3 regions of the Pantoea sp. AS142 genome follow, and region 1 is predicted to be linked to each of the others. Evidence: predicted binding sites of a transcription regulator. Region 1 holds the regulator's gene; each other region holds the start of a gene.

Region 1 (5,134 bases):
GCTTCCGCTGAGAGATCGGGTACGGTCGCATTGGGCGAATAAGGCACATTGCGCAGCAACTGGGTATAGCACTCCAGTTGTTCAATCAGCTGTTCACGGGTTAGTGAGCGCTGACGTGACGCAAGCAGCGCTGTGACACAGAGGTTCATGGCGTTGGCTGCGCCCGCTTCATTGATCCGCACCATCAGGCTGGCGGCGATATCATTGACGGTCGGCGTTAACCAGTTTGGACGCTGCGGCTCAATCGGATCGATCGCGTCGCGCCATTCCGGTACCCGCTTGTTGAGATAGTTGACCAGCGGCAGGGGTTCACCAAAGTTTACGTAACCTTGTCCGAGATTGCGCAGCTTGCGTAAGCCGCGCACCATCTGCATGAAGCCCTCTTTCTCTTTAGCCGCGCCGCGCAATTCTTTGGCGTAAGTGCCCACTTCCATCACGTGCTCATAGCCGATGTAGATCGGCACCAGCGTGATCGGGCGATTTCCGCCGCGCAGCATCGCCTGAAGCGTCATGGCTAACGTGCCGGTTTTAGGATCCAGCAGGCGCCCGGTACGTGAACGGCCTCCTTCGACAAAGTACTCAACCGAATAGCCCCGGGTGAACAGCTCACCGAGATATTCGCGGAACACCGTGGCATAGAGCTTGTTGCCTTTAAAGGTACGACGAATAAAGAAAGCGCCCAGGCGACGGAAAATCGGGCCAGCTGGCCAGAAGTTGAGATTGATACCGGCTGCGATGTGCGGCGGCACCAGCCCCTGATGATAGAGCACATAGGAGAGCAGCAGATAATCCATGTGGCTGCGATGGCACGGCACATAGACAATTTCGTGGCCATCCTGCGCCAGCTGGCGAACTTTTTCGCCGCCATTGACGTTGATGCCCTGATAGAGACGACTCCAGAGCCAGCCCATCACACGGTCGGTGACGCGAATCGCTTCGTAGGAGAAGTTTGCGGCAATCTCCTCCATCATCTCGACGGCATTCTGCTGCGCTTTCTCATGAGAGATTTTTTTGCTGCGTGCTTCATCTTCAACTGCTTTTTCAATCGCTTTGGATTGCAGCAGACGATTAAACAGATCCTGACGTGCCGGCAAACGCGGGCCAATCGCTGCCATTCTCTGACGGGCAAAATGGATGCGTGCCACGCGGGCCAGCTTCTGAGCGATCGACTTATCCGTACCATGTTCCGTTGCCATGCGGCGTAGCGACACGGTAGGCGAGAAGCGGACAAAACTGTCTCGCCCATGCCAGATTACCGCAAAGAACTTCTGCACCCCGTTCAACACCCGCAGGTGTGGCGTTGCTTCGCCCTGAACTTCACGTCCTGGTGCGCGGCCAAACATCACGGTGACCGGCAGCATCTGAATATCCAGCGTAGGATTATTGCGATGCAGGTCGAGGTAATCGTGAAAGATTTTCACTGATTCAACGCTGGGCACAAAATAGGGAAATACGCGAGGACCATCGTGGATAAACACGTGGCGTGGCAGCAGTGAACCATCAATCTCCAGCGGCGTGAGCGGGTCGGGCAGATGATGCCGCAGGCACTGTGCGCGTAAAGTTAGTAAGTCAGCCTTCGAATCGTAAGGCAACACATACATAATAGGTCGGGTCGGATCCAGACCATGTTCAGACACGGGATCGGCCGGAATGGCCTTACTTTTTACCAAAAAGGAGAGTGGTAAATTAAGCAATTTGTAATAGAGTTTACGCCAACCTGACATAGACAACATGAAGCCTCTTGTTAGCAAAGCGCCGCAAGCATACCAGAAAGCGCAGCGAAGATCTGTGGTGGTGCCAATTGCACGCAGCCCAGACATTGACGTCAATCCGATGAAAGGGTTCCCACATCATGGCAAATAATGCCACCGGACTTATCAGAATAGTAAAAGCCGCAGGTTACTCCTGGCAGGGACTGCGTGCCGCCTGGCAACATGAAGCGGCGTTTCGCCAGGAAGCACTGGCCGCGCTGGCCGCTATTATTATTGCGTGCTGGCTGGATGTCGATGTGGTCTCCCGCATCCTCATGATTGGGTCGGTGGTGCTGGTGGTCATTGTCGAAATCCTCAATAGCGCCATTGAAGCGGTGGTCGATCGCATCGGTCAGGAACATCATCCGCTGGCGGGCCGGGCAAAAGACATGGGCTCGGCGGCGGTACTGATCAGCATCTTACTGGCTCTCTTTGTCTGGATCGCGCTGCTCTGGACACATTTGCGATAAGCCTTCCACAACGCGTCTGAGGACGCGTTTTCCCTGACAATCGGTTTCCATTTCGCCAATACCTGTATATACTCACAGCGACTGTATAAACAACCAGGGGGCGGGATGAAAGCATTAACCAGCAGGCAGCAGCAGGTCTATGACCTGATTCGCGACCATATTTCTTCAACGGGCATGCCGCCTACGCGGGCAGAGATTGCCGCGCAGCTTGGCTTCCGCTCGCCGAATGCGGCAGAAGAGCATCTGAAAGCGCTGGCGCGCAAAGGCGTCATTGAGATTGTTTCCGGTGCATCGCGCGGCATTCGTCTGTTAATGGAAGAAGAAGCCTCAGAAGGGCTACCGCTGATTGGCCGGGTTGCTGCCGGTGAGCCGATCATGGCGCAGGAACATATTGAAACCCACTACAAGGTCGATCCGGGCCTGTTTAAGCCTTCGGCTGACTTCCTGCTGCGTGTCAGCGGAATGTCGATGAAAGATATCGGGATTATGGATGGCGATCTGCTTGCGGTGCATAAAACCCAGGATGTGCGTAACGGCCAGGTTGTGGTTGCCCGCATCGATGATGAAGTCACCGTTAAACGCTGGAAAAAACAGGGCGCTATCGTTCATCTGTTGCCTGAAAACAGTGATTTTGACCCGATTGTGGTTGATACCCGTGCGCAATCACTGACCATCGAGGGTCTGGCCGTTGGTGTGGTACGCAACGGCGAGTGGCTCTGATTCTTATGCCAGCGTGCATTCGTCTTCTCTGATGCTATTCTGTCTGCCCTAATTTTGTCGCTGCCTCTTTTGCGCAGCGACACTGAGCACGGAACGGCGAATGGGCTTCATCACGGCAACCGATAAAAATCTCTGGCAGCTTGCGCTGCCAATGATCCTTTCAAATATCACCGTTCCCTTACTGGGGGTGGTCGATACTGCGGTTATTGGTCATCTCGACAGCCCTGTCTATCTTGGCGGGGTTGCGGTCGGGACCACGGTGACCAGTTTCCTCTTTATGCTGCTGCTTTTTCTGCGGATGAGTACCACTGGCCTTACGGCGCAGGCATTTGGCGCCGGTGATAAAACGGCGCTGGCACGCGCGCTGATCCAGCCGCTGATTATTGCGCTACTGGCGGGCGTACTCTTCATCGCTTTGCGTTATCCGATTATTCAGCTGGCCTCCCATCTGGTTGGCGGCAACCCCGATGTACTTGAACAGGCGGCGCTGTTTATTCAGATTCGCTGGCTCAGTGCGCCTGCTACGCTGGCAAACCTGGTTATTCTGGGCTGGCTGCTGGGCGTGCAGTATGCGCGCGCGCCAGTAATCCTGCTGGTGGTGGGCAATCTGGTTAATATCGTGCTCGATCTCTGGCTGGTAATGGGTCTGCAGTGGGGTGTCGCAGGCGCGGCAACCGCTACGGCGCTGGCGGAGTACATCACGCTGGGTGTCGGCAGCATCATGGTCTGCCGGGTATTAAAACTGCGCGGTATTACCCTCAGCCTGCTGAAGCAAAGCTGGCGCGTTGACAGCGGCCGGCTGCTGCGATTGAACCGGGATATTATGCTGCGTTCTTTGATGCTGCAGCTTTGTTTCGCCTCGCTGACCATGCTGGGCGCACGGCTGGGTCCGGATGTGGTGGCGGTTAACGCGGTATTACTGATGTTCATTACTTTTACCGCCTACGCGCTTGATGGGTTTGCCTACGCGGTTGAGGCTTTTGCGGGCGAAGCGCATGGCGCAAATGATGGCAGCAAACTGCTGCGCGTCTGGCACTCTGCCTGTCGTCAGGCGGTAGTAGTGGCGCTGTTTTTCTCGCTGGTCTATGCCATTTGTGGCCCGCAGATCGTTACCCTACTGACCTCTCTTCAGTCACTCCAGCAGACAGCTGATCGCTATCTGGTCTGGCAGATGATCATGCCGCTGATCGGCGTCTGGTGTTATCTGCTGGACGGGATGTTCATTGGGGCGACGCGCGGACGCGAGATGCGCAATAGCATGGTCGTGGCAGCGGCAGGATACTTTCTGACGCTGCTCAGCGTACCGCTACTGGGTAACCACGGTCTGTGGCTGGCGGTAACGGTTTTCCTGGCGCTGCGCGGCCTGTCGCTGTGGCTTATCTGGCGTAAGCACTGGCGTCAGAACAGCTGGTTTGATGCCTGATGCTGCTGCAGACTGATACGGATTATTCTGTATTATTCTATGGGTGTGAAATTGGATACTACAATTAACTCTATCCAGCGCAGTTAGCCAGCGCTTTATACCGTTATTTTGTTAAGTAGCAAGATAATCATTAAACCCGAGGATTGGAGGTCTGCCATGAATAAAGACGAAGCCAGCGGCAACTGGAAGCAGTTCAAAGGCAAAATGAAAGAGAAATGGGGCAAGCTGACCGATGATGATATGCAGGTTATCGAAGGTAAACGTGATCAACTGGTCGGGAAAATCCAGGAGCGTTATGGCTATGCGAAAGATGAAGCAGAGCGTGAAGTAACGGACTGGGAAGGTCATAACAAAGATCACCGCTGGTAATCAGCCAGTATGTTCCGGTGCGCCCTCACCGGAACCGCACAAGGATGTGCGGATTAGCCGCGTTTTCCCCGCTTTTTACCCTCATGCTGATGGTCATGTTCGCAACTTTCATGATGCGTACAGGCTTCAACCGCTACACAATTTTCACATAAACCATGCGCTTCAATCACACTGTGGCGTAAAGCAAACTGCGCTTCATGCGCCAGTGTCGCGATAATCTTCTCTACACCCTGCGCCTGCTTTTCCGTAACGGCGGCACAGCGGTCACACACCAGCATCACCGACGTATGTGCTGGTGCCTCAAAATGGTGACACATAACGTAGCTATTGTTGGATTCCACCCGATGAATGAAACCCTGTTCCAGAAGGAAATCGAGCGCCCGATAAACAGTCGGGGGCTT
Region 2 (5,134 bases), on a different contig from region 1:
CTGCGCATCCCCGACATGCTGGCAACGCTGGCGACACTGTTTGTCATTCAGGGGGTGGCGATGACCTACAGCTTTGGCGGGTCGATCACCGAGAACATGGTGCTGCCGAGCGGTGATATGGCGGAAGGCACCATTCCGACGACGTTTGGCCTGCTCGGTCAGGTGCCGACCATTGTGATCATTATGCTGGTGGTGACCGTCGCCGCGCAGCTGGCGCTGTCGCTGACCAAACATGGTCGCCGAATGTATGCGCTGGGCGGTAATCCGGAAGCGGCGCGCCTCTCCGGCATCCGTACCACCCGCTACCGGGTGCTGGCTTATGTGGTCGCCTCACTGCTGGCCGGCCTGGGCGGTATCCTGCTTGCCTCGCGTATCGGTTCATCGCAGGTGAATGCCGGGAGCGGCTATCTGATGGACGCGGTCGCTGCGGCGTGGATCGGCTTCTCACTGGCGGGCTCCGGCAAGCCGAATGCGCTGGGCACGCTGGTCGGTGCGGTGATCCTCGGCGTGCTGCAAAACGGTCTGGTGATGCTCTCCGTTCCCTATTACGCCATGGACATTATAAAAGGGCTGGTGCTGGCTTTAGCACTGGCGATCACCTACATCCAGCGCCGCTGAGGCGCGTTTACCGGAGTTGATAACAATGCAAAAAATAACACTCTCGCTGCTGGCCCTGAGCCTGCTGAATGCCAGCGCCGCCTTCGCGGAAACCGTCACCCCGGTGCCATCGGCTATCGCCAGTCATGACGGGCCAATCCGTATTGCGGTGATCCGCAATCTGGGTTCCGATGACAACACCACGCAGTTTGTCGCCGGCGCCATTCAACAGGGTCGTCAGCTTGGCTTCAAGGTCAGTACCTTCCTGAGCAACGGCGACGATGCGCGCTTCCAGGATTTCGTGAATCAGGCGATCAGCCAGAAATATGACGGCATTGTGCTGTCGCACGGTAAAGCGCCCTACGCCAGCGGGCTGGTAAAGCGCATTGCCGATGCAGGCATCAAACTGTCAGTGTTTGATACGCCGGTGGATAGCCCGATTACGGGCGTTACCGTCACCGCGCAGGATGATGCTTCGCTGGCGCAGCTGTCACTGGGCCAGCTCATTCATGATTTCAACGGCAAGGCGAACATTGTTAAATTGTGGGTCGCCGGTTTCCCGCCGATGGAGCGCCGTCAGGTGGTATATGAAAAACTGCTGAAAGAGAATCCGGGCATTCATCAGCTGGAGTCGATTGGCGCGGTTTCTACTGACGTTCAGGGCGACACCGCCAATAAAATTGGCGCAATTCTGGCGAAATACCCGAAAGGCAAAATCGACGCCATCTGGGGCGCCTGGGATGCCTTCAGCCAGGGCGCTTATAAAGCTCTGCAGGAGAATGGCCGGACCGAGATCAAGCTCTACAGCATCGACGTCTCGAACCAGGATTTGCAGCTGATGCGCGAGAAAAACAGCCCGTGGGTGCAGACGGTGGCGGTCGATCCTAAAACCATTGGCGCGGTAAATATGCGTCTGGTGGCGAAGAAGATTGCCGGTGAAGAGACGCCAGCCACCTACCAGTTTAAAGCGGCGTCGATCTCTCAGCAGCAGCTCAGCAGCCAGCCTGGCGCGGTGAACGTCGCGTCGCTGAACAAGATCATTCCGGGCTGGGGCAGCAATGAGGATTTCGTCGCGCCGTGGTTTGCTACCCTGGCGGCGAAGTATAAGAAATAACCCGGCGTCAGCCTTACCGATTGGTAAGGTTGACGATTACAAACCCAGCAGTAACTGACGCTCAAGCTGGGGATCAACCAGGGTGACATGCAATCCCACCAGCCGCACGCCACGCCCGGCACGACGCTCATCCCAGGTTTTACGGGCGATGGCAATCATGTCCTCTTTATTCAGCACCGGCCAGATATGCTCCTGGGTCGTCTGCTGAAAATCACTGAACTTCAGTTTGACGCCCTGGCGCGCTACCTGCCTGTCAGGCCGGATTTGCGTCAGCCGTCGATCCAGTTCGGCATAGAGAAAATCGATAATCTCCAGGCAGGCATCCCAGTCGCTGATATCTTCCGCCAGGGTGCGTTCAACCCCCAGCGATTTACGCTCACGCTCCACAATCACGCCACGTTCATCAATGCCGTGGCTGCGCTCCCACAGCACCCGGCCAAACTTACCAAAGCGCTTCAGCAGTTGCGCTAAGTCCGCCTTCTGCACGTCGCCACAAGTTACCAGCCCCATCTCCTCGAGCTTTTTGGCCGAAACCTTGCCGACGCCAGGGATCTTCGCCAGCGGCAGGGCCAGCAGAAAAGCGGACATCTCCGGCGGGGTTATCACATACTGCCCGTCCGGCTTATTCAGGTCCGAGGCGATTTTCGCCAGAAACTTAATCGGGGCGATTCCGGCTGAGGCGGTAAGCCCGGTTTCACGGTAGATGGTGGCACGGATCGCCTGCGCCATCAGCGTGGCAGAGCCATGACAGTGCGGGCTGTCGGTGACATCCAGATAGGCTTCATCAAGGGAGAGCGGCTCAATCAGCGGCGTGTAGCGCGTAAAGATGTCGCGGATCTGCGCGGAAGCTTCTTTATAGGCATCGAAGCGCCCGGGCAGCAGGCGCAAATGCGGGCATAACTTGAGGGCCATACCGGTTGGCATCGCGCTGCGCACGCCAAATTTTCGGGCCGGATAGTTGGCGGTGCTGATCACGCCGCGACGTTCGCGGCTGCCACCAATGGCGATCGGGATGTCGCGCAGTTGGGGATTATCACGCATCTCCACCGCGGCATAGAAGCAGTCCATATCGACATGAATGATTTTACGCATACCCCCTCCAGCACTGGATAAGTATACAGTTGTCTGGGGTAACTGCAATATTTGTCGCGCTGGCGATTAAAGTTTACAAATTTCTGACCGAATATCCTTCAGTAAATCGCGAATTTGGCTGACGCCGTCTTGCTAAAAAAACAGACAATGTTTAATGTTGCGCTGCGGTAGCGGACTGTTCCGATAATGCAAACAGAGACGCACATTTTGCGTCATGTTCTCTTCATCTCAAGGTAGACACAGCATGGGCAAAATCGCACTCCTGTTTGCGATGATTTTACTGCCAGCCCTCAGCATGGCAATGACACCCGAACCCGTTCAGACAGCGGCACCGGTCAGTAAAGAATTAAAAAAGCAGTTACTCGGTACCCCGGTCTATATCCAGATCTTCAAGGAAGAACGTACGCTTGAACTCTACGGCAAAATCGGTAACGAATACCGCCTGTTGGATACCTACCGCATCTGTAACTTTTCTGGCGGCCTCGGCCCGAAACGCCGTGAAGGCGATTTCAAAAGCCCGGAAGGTTTTTACAACGTGAAGCTGAATCAGCTGAAACCGGACAGCCGGTTTTATCGCGCGATCAATATTGGTTTTCCGAATCAGTACGACCGTAATCAGGGCTACAGCGGCAATTACCTGATGATTCATGGCGACTGTAAGTCGATTGGCTGCTATGCCATGACTAACGCCTATATGGATGAGATTTTTACGTATGTGAATGCCGCGCTGCGTAACGGCCAGCAGGATATCAGCATTAGCATCTATCCATTCCGCATGACCGACAGCAACATGCAGCGTCATCGCTACTCCAGCGATGCCAGTTTCTGGCAGCAGCTACAACCGGGATACGCTTACTTTGCTAAATATCATCAGCCGCCGATGGTCAATGTCGCCAGCGGTAAATACGTGATGAACAGCAGCCCGGCACCCGTTTTAGCCAGTCCCGAAGCCGCTTCCCGCTCATTCCTGGCGCTCTCCAAGGCAGAATAGCGCCCATTCACCTGGCACAATCCGCTGCCAGGTTTCGTTGGCCGTCAGTGGCTGCGTAGCAATCACCGTCACCACGTCATGCGGCGTGGTGTGCTGCTGAAAATCGACCTCCACATCCTGATCCAGTAACTGCGCCCGGCCAAACGGTGCCCGGCGGGTGATCCAGAACAGATTGGTAGAGCAAAAGGCCATCAGATAACGGCCGTCTGACAGCAGCATGTTAAACACCCCCTTCTGCCGCAACGTGCCGGCCAGCTCCCCGATAAAGCGAAACACTGCTGGCCAGTTGCCCGGCGTGCGCGGATAGCGCGTCGCCAGCTGATGAAGGATCCAGCAGAACGCCTTCTCGCTGTCCGTTTCGCCCACCGGCCGGAATGTGCCGGTCTCCAGCTGACGATAGCCCTTAAGCTGGCCGTTGTGCGCATAGGTCCAGTGACGGCCCCACAGCTCGCGGGTAAACGGGTGGGTATTTTCCAGCGACACCTGTCCACGATTCGCCTGGCGGATATGCGCCACCACCGAATGCGATTTGATCGGATACTCCTGTACCAGACGCGCAATCGGCGAATTAAAGCTCGGCAGCGGATCTTTAAACGTACGACAACCTTTATCTTCGTAAAAGGTAATGCCCCAGCCATCTTTGTGAGGCCCGGTTCCACCGCCACGCTGAACCAGTCCGGTAAAGCTGAAACAGATATCCGTGGGAACATTGGCGCTCATCCCGAGCAATTCGCACATAGCCACCACCTTAGATTAAGCGGCCTCCCGTCAGGCGGGAGGCCAGCGCAATTACTTCACCATCTCTTTTTCGACCAGCAGCATCAGGATGTGGATCACTTTAATGTGGATCTCCTGAATGCGATCGGCATAACCAAAGTGCGGCACCCGGATTTCGATGTCGGCACTGCCTGCCATCTTACCGCCATCTTTACCGGTCAGGGTGATCACTTTCATCCCCTGAGCGCGAGCAGCTTCAATCGCTTTAATGATATTGGCAGAGTTACCGGAAGTAGAAAGGCCCAGCAGCACATCGCCCGGACGCCCTACCGCTTCCACATAACGGGAAAAGACATAGTCATAGCCAAAGTCATTACTGACGCAGGAGAGATGGCTGACATCAGAGATGGCAATCGCCGGATAGCCAGGACGATTTTCACGGTAGCGACCGGTTAGCTCTTCGGCGAAATGCATCGCATCGCAATGTGAACCACCGTTACCGCAGGAAAGCACCTTGCCGCCCGCCTTAAAGCTGTCAGCCAGCAGCACCGCAGCACGTTGGATCGCATGGATATTGGCGTCGTCGCTGAGGAATTTATTCAGCGTATCAGCAGCTTCATTAA
Region 3 (5,134 bases), on a different contig from region 1:
GAGGTACGCGCACCTTCTCTTCCAGTTGCTGACGGCTGCGCCCTTCACTGCCCTTTGCCTGTTCCAGAATCATCTGATCTTCAATGCCCTCTTTAACGTGACGCGACTGACGTCCCATCCGCGCGCCTGACGACTCCAGCGCCAGCCCGACAAAAATCAGAATGTAGATCAGCCAGAAACCCAGGTTCATCTGACCGTTAAATTCCGGTACCGGCGAGTTATGCCAGAAGACATTCAGGAACGGCGTGTTGAAGCGAAGCATATCGACGATGACATGGACGAAATCGAGCATGACAGCATCAATGCCTGGCTGCTTCTCGCTGTGCTTAAACATAAAGCTTAATACCGAAATAATGGTCGACAACAGCGCCACTAAAAAGAGCACCCAGCCCGCCACGCGTTTAAGGATGGCAATACGGCCAGCCTGTTGATAGGTCATAATATCTCCTGAACCCGGAATCCAATTTGTCGTCAGTCTACCTGCCAACCGTGAAATTTCCCAAATAAAGCGTGACTGGTCGGGCAGAGAGTAAGCCTGCAGAGAATCATGTTAAGGTAAAAACCACTTTATAAGGAGCCCCCCTGATGCCCTATCACCGTCCTGTCCTTGCCGCCCTGTTTGATATGGATGGCTTACTGATCGATTCCGAACCTCTGTGGAATCAGGCTGAGCTGGATATCTTTTCAACGCTGGATGTAGACCTTTCACGTCGCAGTGAAATGCCCGACACCCTGGGTCTGCGTATCGATCAGACTGTGCGGATGTGGTACGAAACGCTGCCCTGGCAGGGCCCCTCTCAGCAAGAGGTCACCGAGCGCATTATTAAGCGTGCCATGACGCTGGTCGATCAGACGCGGCCACTGCTGCCAGGCGTCAAAACGGCGCTCCAACTGTGCCGGGATCAGGGGGTGAAAATCGGCCTTGCTTCAGCATCGCCGCTAATGATGCTGGAACAGGTGCTGGAGATTTTCAATCTGCGCACCTATTTCGATGTACTGGCTTCAGCAGAAGCCCTGCCCTACAGCAAGCCCCATCCGCAGGTCTATCTCAACGCTGCCGCCAGCCTGGCGATTGATCCACTCCACTGTGTCACGCTGGAAGATTCGTTTAACGGCATGATCGCCACCAAAGCTGCGCGTATGCGATCTATTGTGGTGCCCGCCGCTGAACACCGTGACGATCCCCGCTGGGCGTTGGCGGATGTCCGGCTGGACAATCTGACACAGCTCGGCCTGCAGCATCTACAGGGATAATAAACAGCCCGCCCACAGCGGGCTATTTTCTTCCCCTTGCACCTGTTGCTTGATCTGGCCACAAAAAAGTAAAACAACGTTTCATTTTTATTGAATTCCCCTCCCGCTCTGCCTAATATGCCCAAAGCGTTCCCCATTCGGGGCATGAATAACCTGTTCTGCAGAGAGGCCTGAGATGGACGTTCGCCAAAGCATTCATAGCGAGCACGCTAAACGACTTGATACTGACGCATTGCGCCGCGAGTTCCTGATTGAAAATATCTTTACCCCCGATAATTACACCCTGACTTACAGCCATATCGACCGTATTATCATTGGCGGCGTTATGCCGGTGAATAACCCGGTCACTCTCGGTGATGAGATGGGAAAACAGCTGGGCGTCACTTATTTTCTCGAACGCCGTGAGCTGGGTATGATCAATATTGGTGGTCCGGGTCTGGTAGAGGTTGACAGTAAACCGTGGGAAATAGGGCACGAAGAAGCGCTCTACATCGGCAAAGGTGCGCGCAACCTGCTGTTCCACAGTCTGAACCCGGCGCAGCCCGCAAAATTTTATTACAACAGTGCGCCAGCACACAGCACCTTCCCGGACAAAAAGATCACACTGCAGGAGGCGGCCACCGCGACGCTGGGAGATGCCGCAACCTCTAATCGACGCACCATTAACAAATTCATCGTGCCGGATGTGTTGCCCACCTGCCAGCTCACCATGGGCTTAACCCGACTGGATGAAGGTAGCCTGTGGAACACCATGCCCTGCCACACCCACGAACGCCGCATGGAAGTCTACTTCTACTTCGATATGAGTGAAGAGAGCACCGTCTTCCACATGATGGGAAAACCACAGCAAACCCGCCATCTGCTGGTACACAACGAGCAGGCGGTCATCTCACCCAGCTGGTCAATTCACGCCGGTGTCGGCACACAGCGTTACACCTTTATCTGGGGCATGGTGGGTGAGAATCAGGTCTTTGATGACATGGACCACGTCAAAATCAGTGAACTGCGCTGAGCAGAGGAGAAATATCATGGTACTCAATACGTTTAACCTGGAAGGAAAAGTGGCGCTGGTGACTGGGTGTAACACCGGTTTAGGGCAAGGCATGGCGCTGGGTCTGGCTCAGGCGGGCTGTGATATCGTCGGCGTTAACCGTGATGGCCCGGAGGATACTCAATGCAAAGTTGAGGCGCTGGGTCGCCGCTTCTGGCCAGTGCAGGCCAATCTGATGCAGACTAGTGTGGTGGCCTCTGTGGTTGAACAGGCGCTGGCTGCTGCAGGTAAAATAGACATTCTGGTTAACAATGCCGGAATAATCCGGCGTGAGGACGCACTGAATTTCAGCGAGCAGGACTGGGATGACGTGATGAATCTCAATAGCAAGAGCCTGTTTTTCCTGTCTCAGCAGGTTGCCCGACAGTTTATCGCGCAGGGTAACGGCGGCAAGATCATTAATATCGCCTCCATGCTTTCCTTTCAGGGTGGTATTCGGGTGCCCTCTTATACGGCGTCGAAAAGTGCCGTGATGGGACTGACTCGTCTGATGGCCAACGAGTGGGCAAAACATGGCATTAACGTCAATGCCATTGCCCCCGGCTACATGGCCACCAACAATACTGAACAGCTTCGCAATGATGAGGCCCGCAGTGAAGAGATCCTCGGCCGTATTCCAGCCGGACGCTGGGGCGTGCCTGATGACATGATGGGTCCTGTGGTCTTTCTGGCTTCTTCCGCGTCTGACTATATCAATGGTTACACCCTGGCCGTGGATGGTGGCTGGCTGGCGCGTTAATCGTTCTGGCGGACAGTGGTTGATCGCTGTCCGCCCTGTTAATAAAATTCATGCTTCGTTACAGCGTCACATGTTCTCATTTACTGGATAAATCCCTATACTGGATGCATCGACAGTTTTCTTTGTAACCAGGTCCTATCATGACGGGCGAAGGCCACATCATTTTTGCCATTGCCAGCGCTATTTTTGCTAAGCGTGCTGAGCTAACACCGGTGCTGGCGCAGGCCGACTGGTGGCATCTTGTTCCCTCAGCCCTACTGACATGTCTATTGCCCGACATCGATCACCCTAAATCTCTGCTGGGACAGCGATTGCGCTGGATCTCTCATCCTATTGCGCGTGCATTCGGCCATCGGGGCTTTACCCACAGTTTGCTGGCGGTCGCCGCCGGTTTGTGGCTTTTTCAGGTAAACCTGCCCCAATCGTCGCCAATACCTGCTGATGTTCTGCAGGGTCTGACGCTGGGCTATCTCAGCCATATTGTGGCCGATATGCTGACGCCAGCCGGAGTTCCGCTGCTATGGCCTTGCCGGTGGCGCTTCCGCCTGCCGATTCTGCGCAGCCAGAAAGGCAACCAACTTGAGCGGGCACTGTGTCTGGGATTGGTGGGATATGCGTTGTGGTTTCCGGTGGGAATGCCCTCTTTTGGTGCCAATGGCTGGCCGTCTCAACTGTTTGATACGCTACAAAATGGCGTAGGGAGATTGATTTCCAGTCATAATGCGCAATAAAACAGCGTAAGGCGCCATTAAGTTATAAAACATACCATTTGGATATAAGGCCCCCTCTCCGCCTGCTGTTACCATTCCCGCTGTCTTAATTCGTGATTAACATTATGCGGCCTTCCCCAGATGGAAGGCCGCATTACTCTGGAGTTTCAGCATGAACCTTCCTCTTACACTTAATATCGTGGCTTTTGTGGTGCTGCTGGTATTGCTCTCCCGCTTCAGTCGTCAGAACTGGAGCCTGTCGAAAAAAGTGCTGACCGGTCTGGTGACTGGCGTGCTGTTCGGCCTGGTTTTGCAGTTGATCTACGGTGAAAACAGCGCAGTAGTAAAAGAGTCGATTAGCTGGTTTAACATCGTCGGTAATGGCTATGTCCAACTGCTGCAGATGGTAGTCATGCCGCTGGTATTTGTTTCCATTCTGAGCGCGGTCGCCCGTCTGCATAACGCCTCATCGCTGGGGAAAATTAGCATACTGACCATTGGCGTACTGCTATTTACCACCGCTCTCTCGGCGCTGGTAGGTGTTTTCGTCACTGGCCTGTTTGGTCTGAGCGCGGAAGGACTGGTACAGGGCGTGCAGGAGACCGCGAGGCTCAGTGCTATCCAGAGCAACTACGTCGGTAAAGTGTCTGACCTGAGCGTGCCACAACTGGTGCTCTCCTTTATCCCGAAAAACCCGTTTGCCGATCTGACCGGAGCTAATCCAACCTCAATTATCAGCGTGGTGATTTTTGCCGCCTTCCTGGGTGTAGCTGCACTGCAGTTGCTGAAAGATGATGAAGTTAAAGGGCAGCGCGTGCTGGTAGCGATCGATACGCTGCAGTTGTGGGTAATGAAGCTGGTTCGTTTAGTAATGAAGCTGACGCCCTACGGTGTACTGGCGCTGATGACCAAAGTCGTTGCCGGTTCTAACCTGCAGGACATCATTAAGCTGGGCAGCTTTGTGGTCGCTTCTTACCTCGGTCTGGCGATCATGTTTGGTGCCCATGCCCTGCTGCTATCGGTGAACGGCATCAACCCGTTGCGCTTCTTTCGTAAAGTGTGGCCGGTTATCACCTTCGCCTTCACCAGTCGCTCTAGCGCGGCCAGTATTCCGCTGAGCGTCGAGACCCAGACCCGTCGTCTTGGCGTGCCGGAATCGATTGCCAGCTTCTCAGCCTCCTTTGGTGCCACTATCGGCCAGAATGGCTGTGCCGGTCTCTATCCGACCATGCTGGCAGTGATGGTTGCACCAACGGTCGGCATCAACCCGTTTGACCCGCTGTGGATTGCGACGCTAGTCGGGATAGTGACGCTGAGTTCGGCTGGCGTTGCTGGTGTCGGCGGTGGTGCGACCTTTGCCGCGCTGATTGTACTGCCTGC

Evidence for each region. The regulator LexA, encoded in region 1, represses DNA repair genes until DNA is damaged. The targets are predictions, from matches to a motif close to TNCTGTATGTACATACAGNA.
Region 2: dinB (DNA polymerase IV) is a predicted target of LexA. The motif match lies at 2,815-2,834, and genes of this name have one in related genera.
Region 3: WFO64_RS04635 (metal-dependent hydrolase) is a predicted target of LexA. The motif match lies at 3,143-3,162, and genes of this name have one in related genera.

What each region holds. Positions count from the first base shown of each region.
Region 1 is NZ_JBBCMO010000004.1:276,442-281,575, reverse strand. It holds gene plsB (glycerol-3-phosphate 1-O-acyltransferase PlsB) at 1-1,724, opposite strand, end outside; gene WFO64_RS10735 (diacylglycerol kinase) at 1,853-2,221, shown strand; gene lexA (transcriptional repressor LexA) at 2,327-2,941, shown strand; gene dinF (MATE family efflux transporter DinF) at 3,042-4,364, shown strand; gene WFO64_RS10720 (CsbD family protein) at 4,521-4,733, shown strand; gene zur (zinc uptake transcriptional repressor Zur) at 4,787-5,134, opposite strand, start outside.
Region 2 is NZ_JBBCMO010000001.1:31,580-36,713, reverse strand. It holds gene WFO64_RS00205 (ABC transporter permease) at 1-618, shown strand, start outside; gene WFO64_RS00200 (sugar ABC transporter substrate-binding protein) at 644-1,711, shown strand; gene dinB (DNA polymerase IV) at 1,748-2,803, opposite strand; gene dpaA (peptidoglycan meso-diaminopimelic acid protein amidase) at 3,048-3,794, shown strand; gene WFO64_RS00185 (class II glutamine amidotransferase) at 3,765-4,532, opposite strand; gene lpcA (D-sedoheptulose 7-phosphate isomerase) at 4,584-5,134, opposite strand, start outside.
Region 3 is NZ_JBBCMO010000001.1:922,812-927,945, reverse strand. It holds gene WFO64_RS04655 (YniB family protein) at 1-439, opposite strand, end outside; gene hxpB (hexitol phosphatase HxpB) at 586-1,254, shown strand; gene kduI (5-dehydro-4-deoxy-D-glucuronate isomerase) at 1,430-2,266, shown strand; gene kduD (2-dehydro-3-deoxy-D-gluconate 5-dehydrogenase KduD) at 2,283-3,044, shown strand; gene WFO64_RS04635 (metal-dependent hydrolase) at 3,185-3,775, shown strand; gene WFO64_RS04630 (L-cystine transporter) at 3,927-5,134, shown strand, end outside.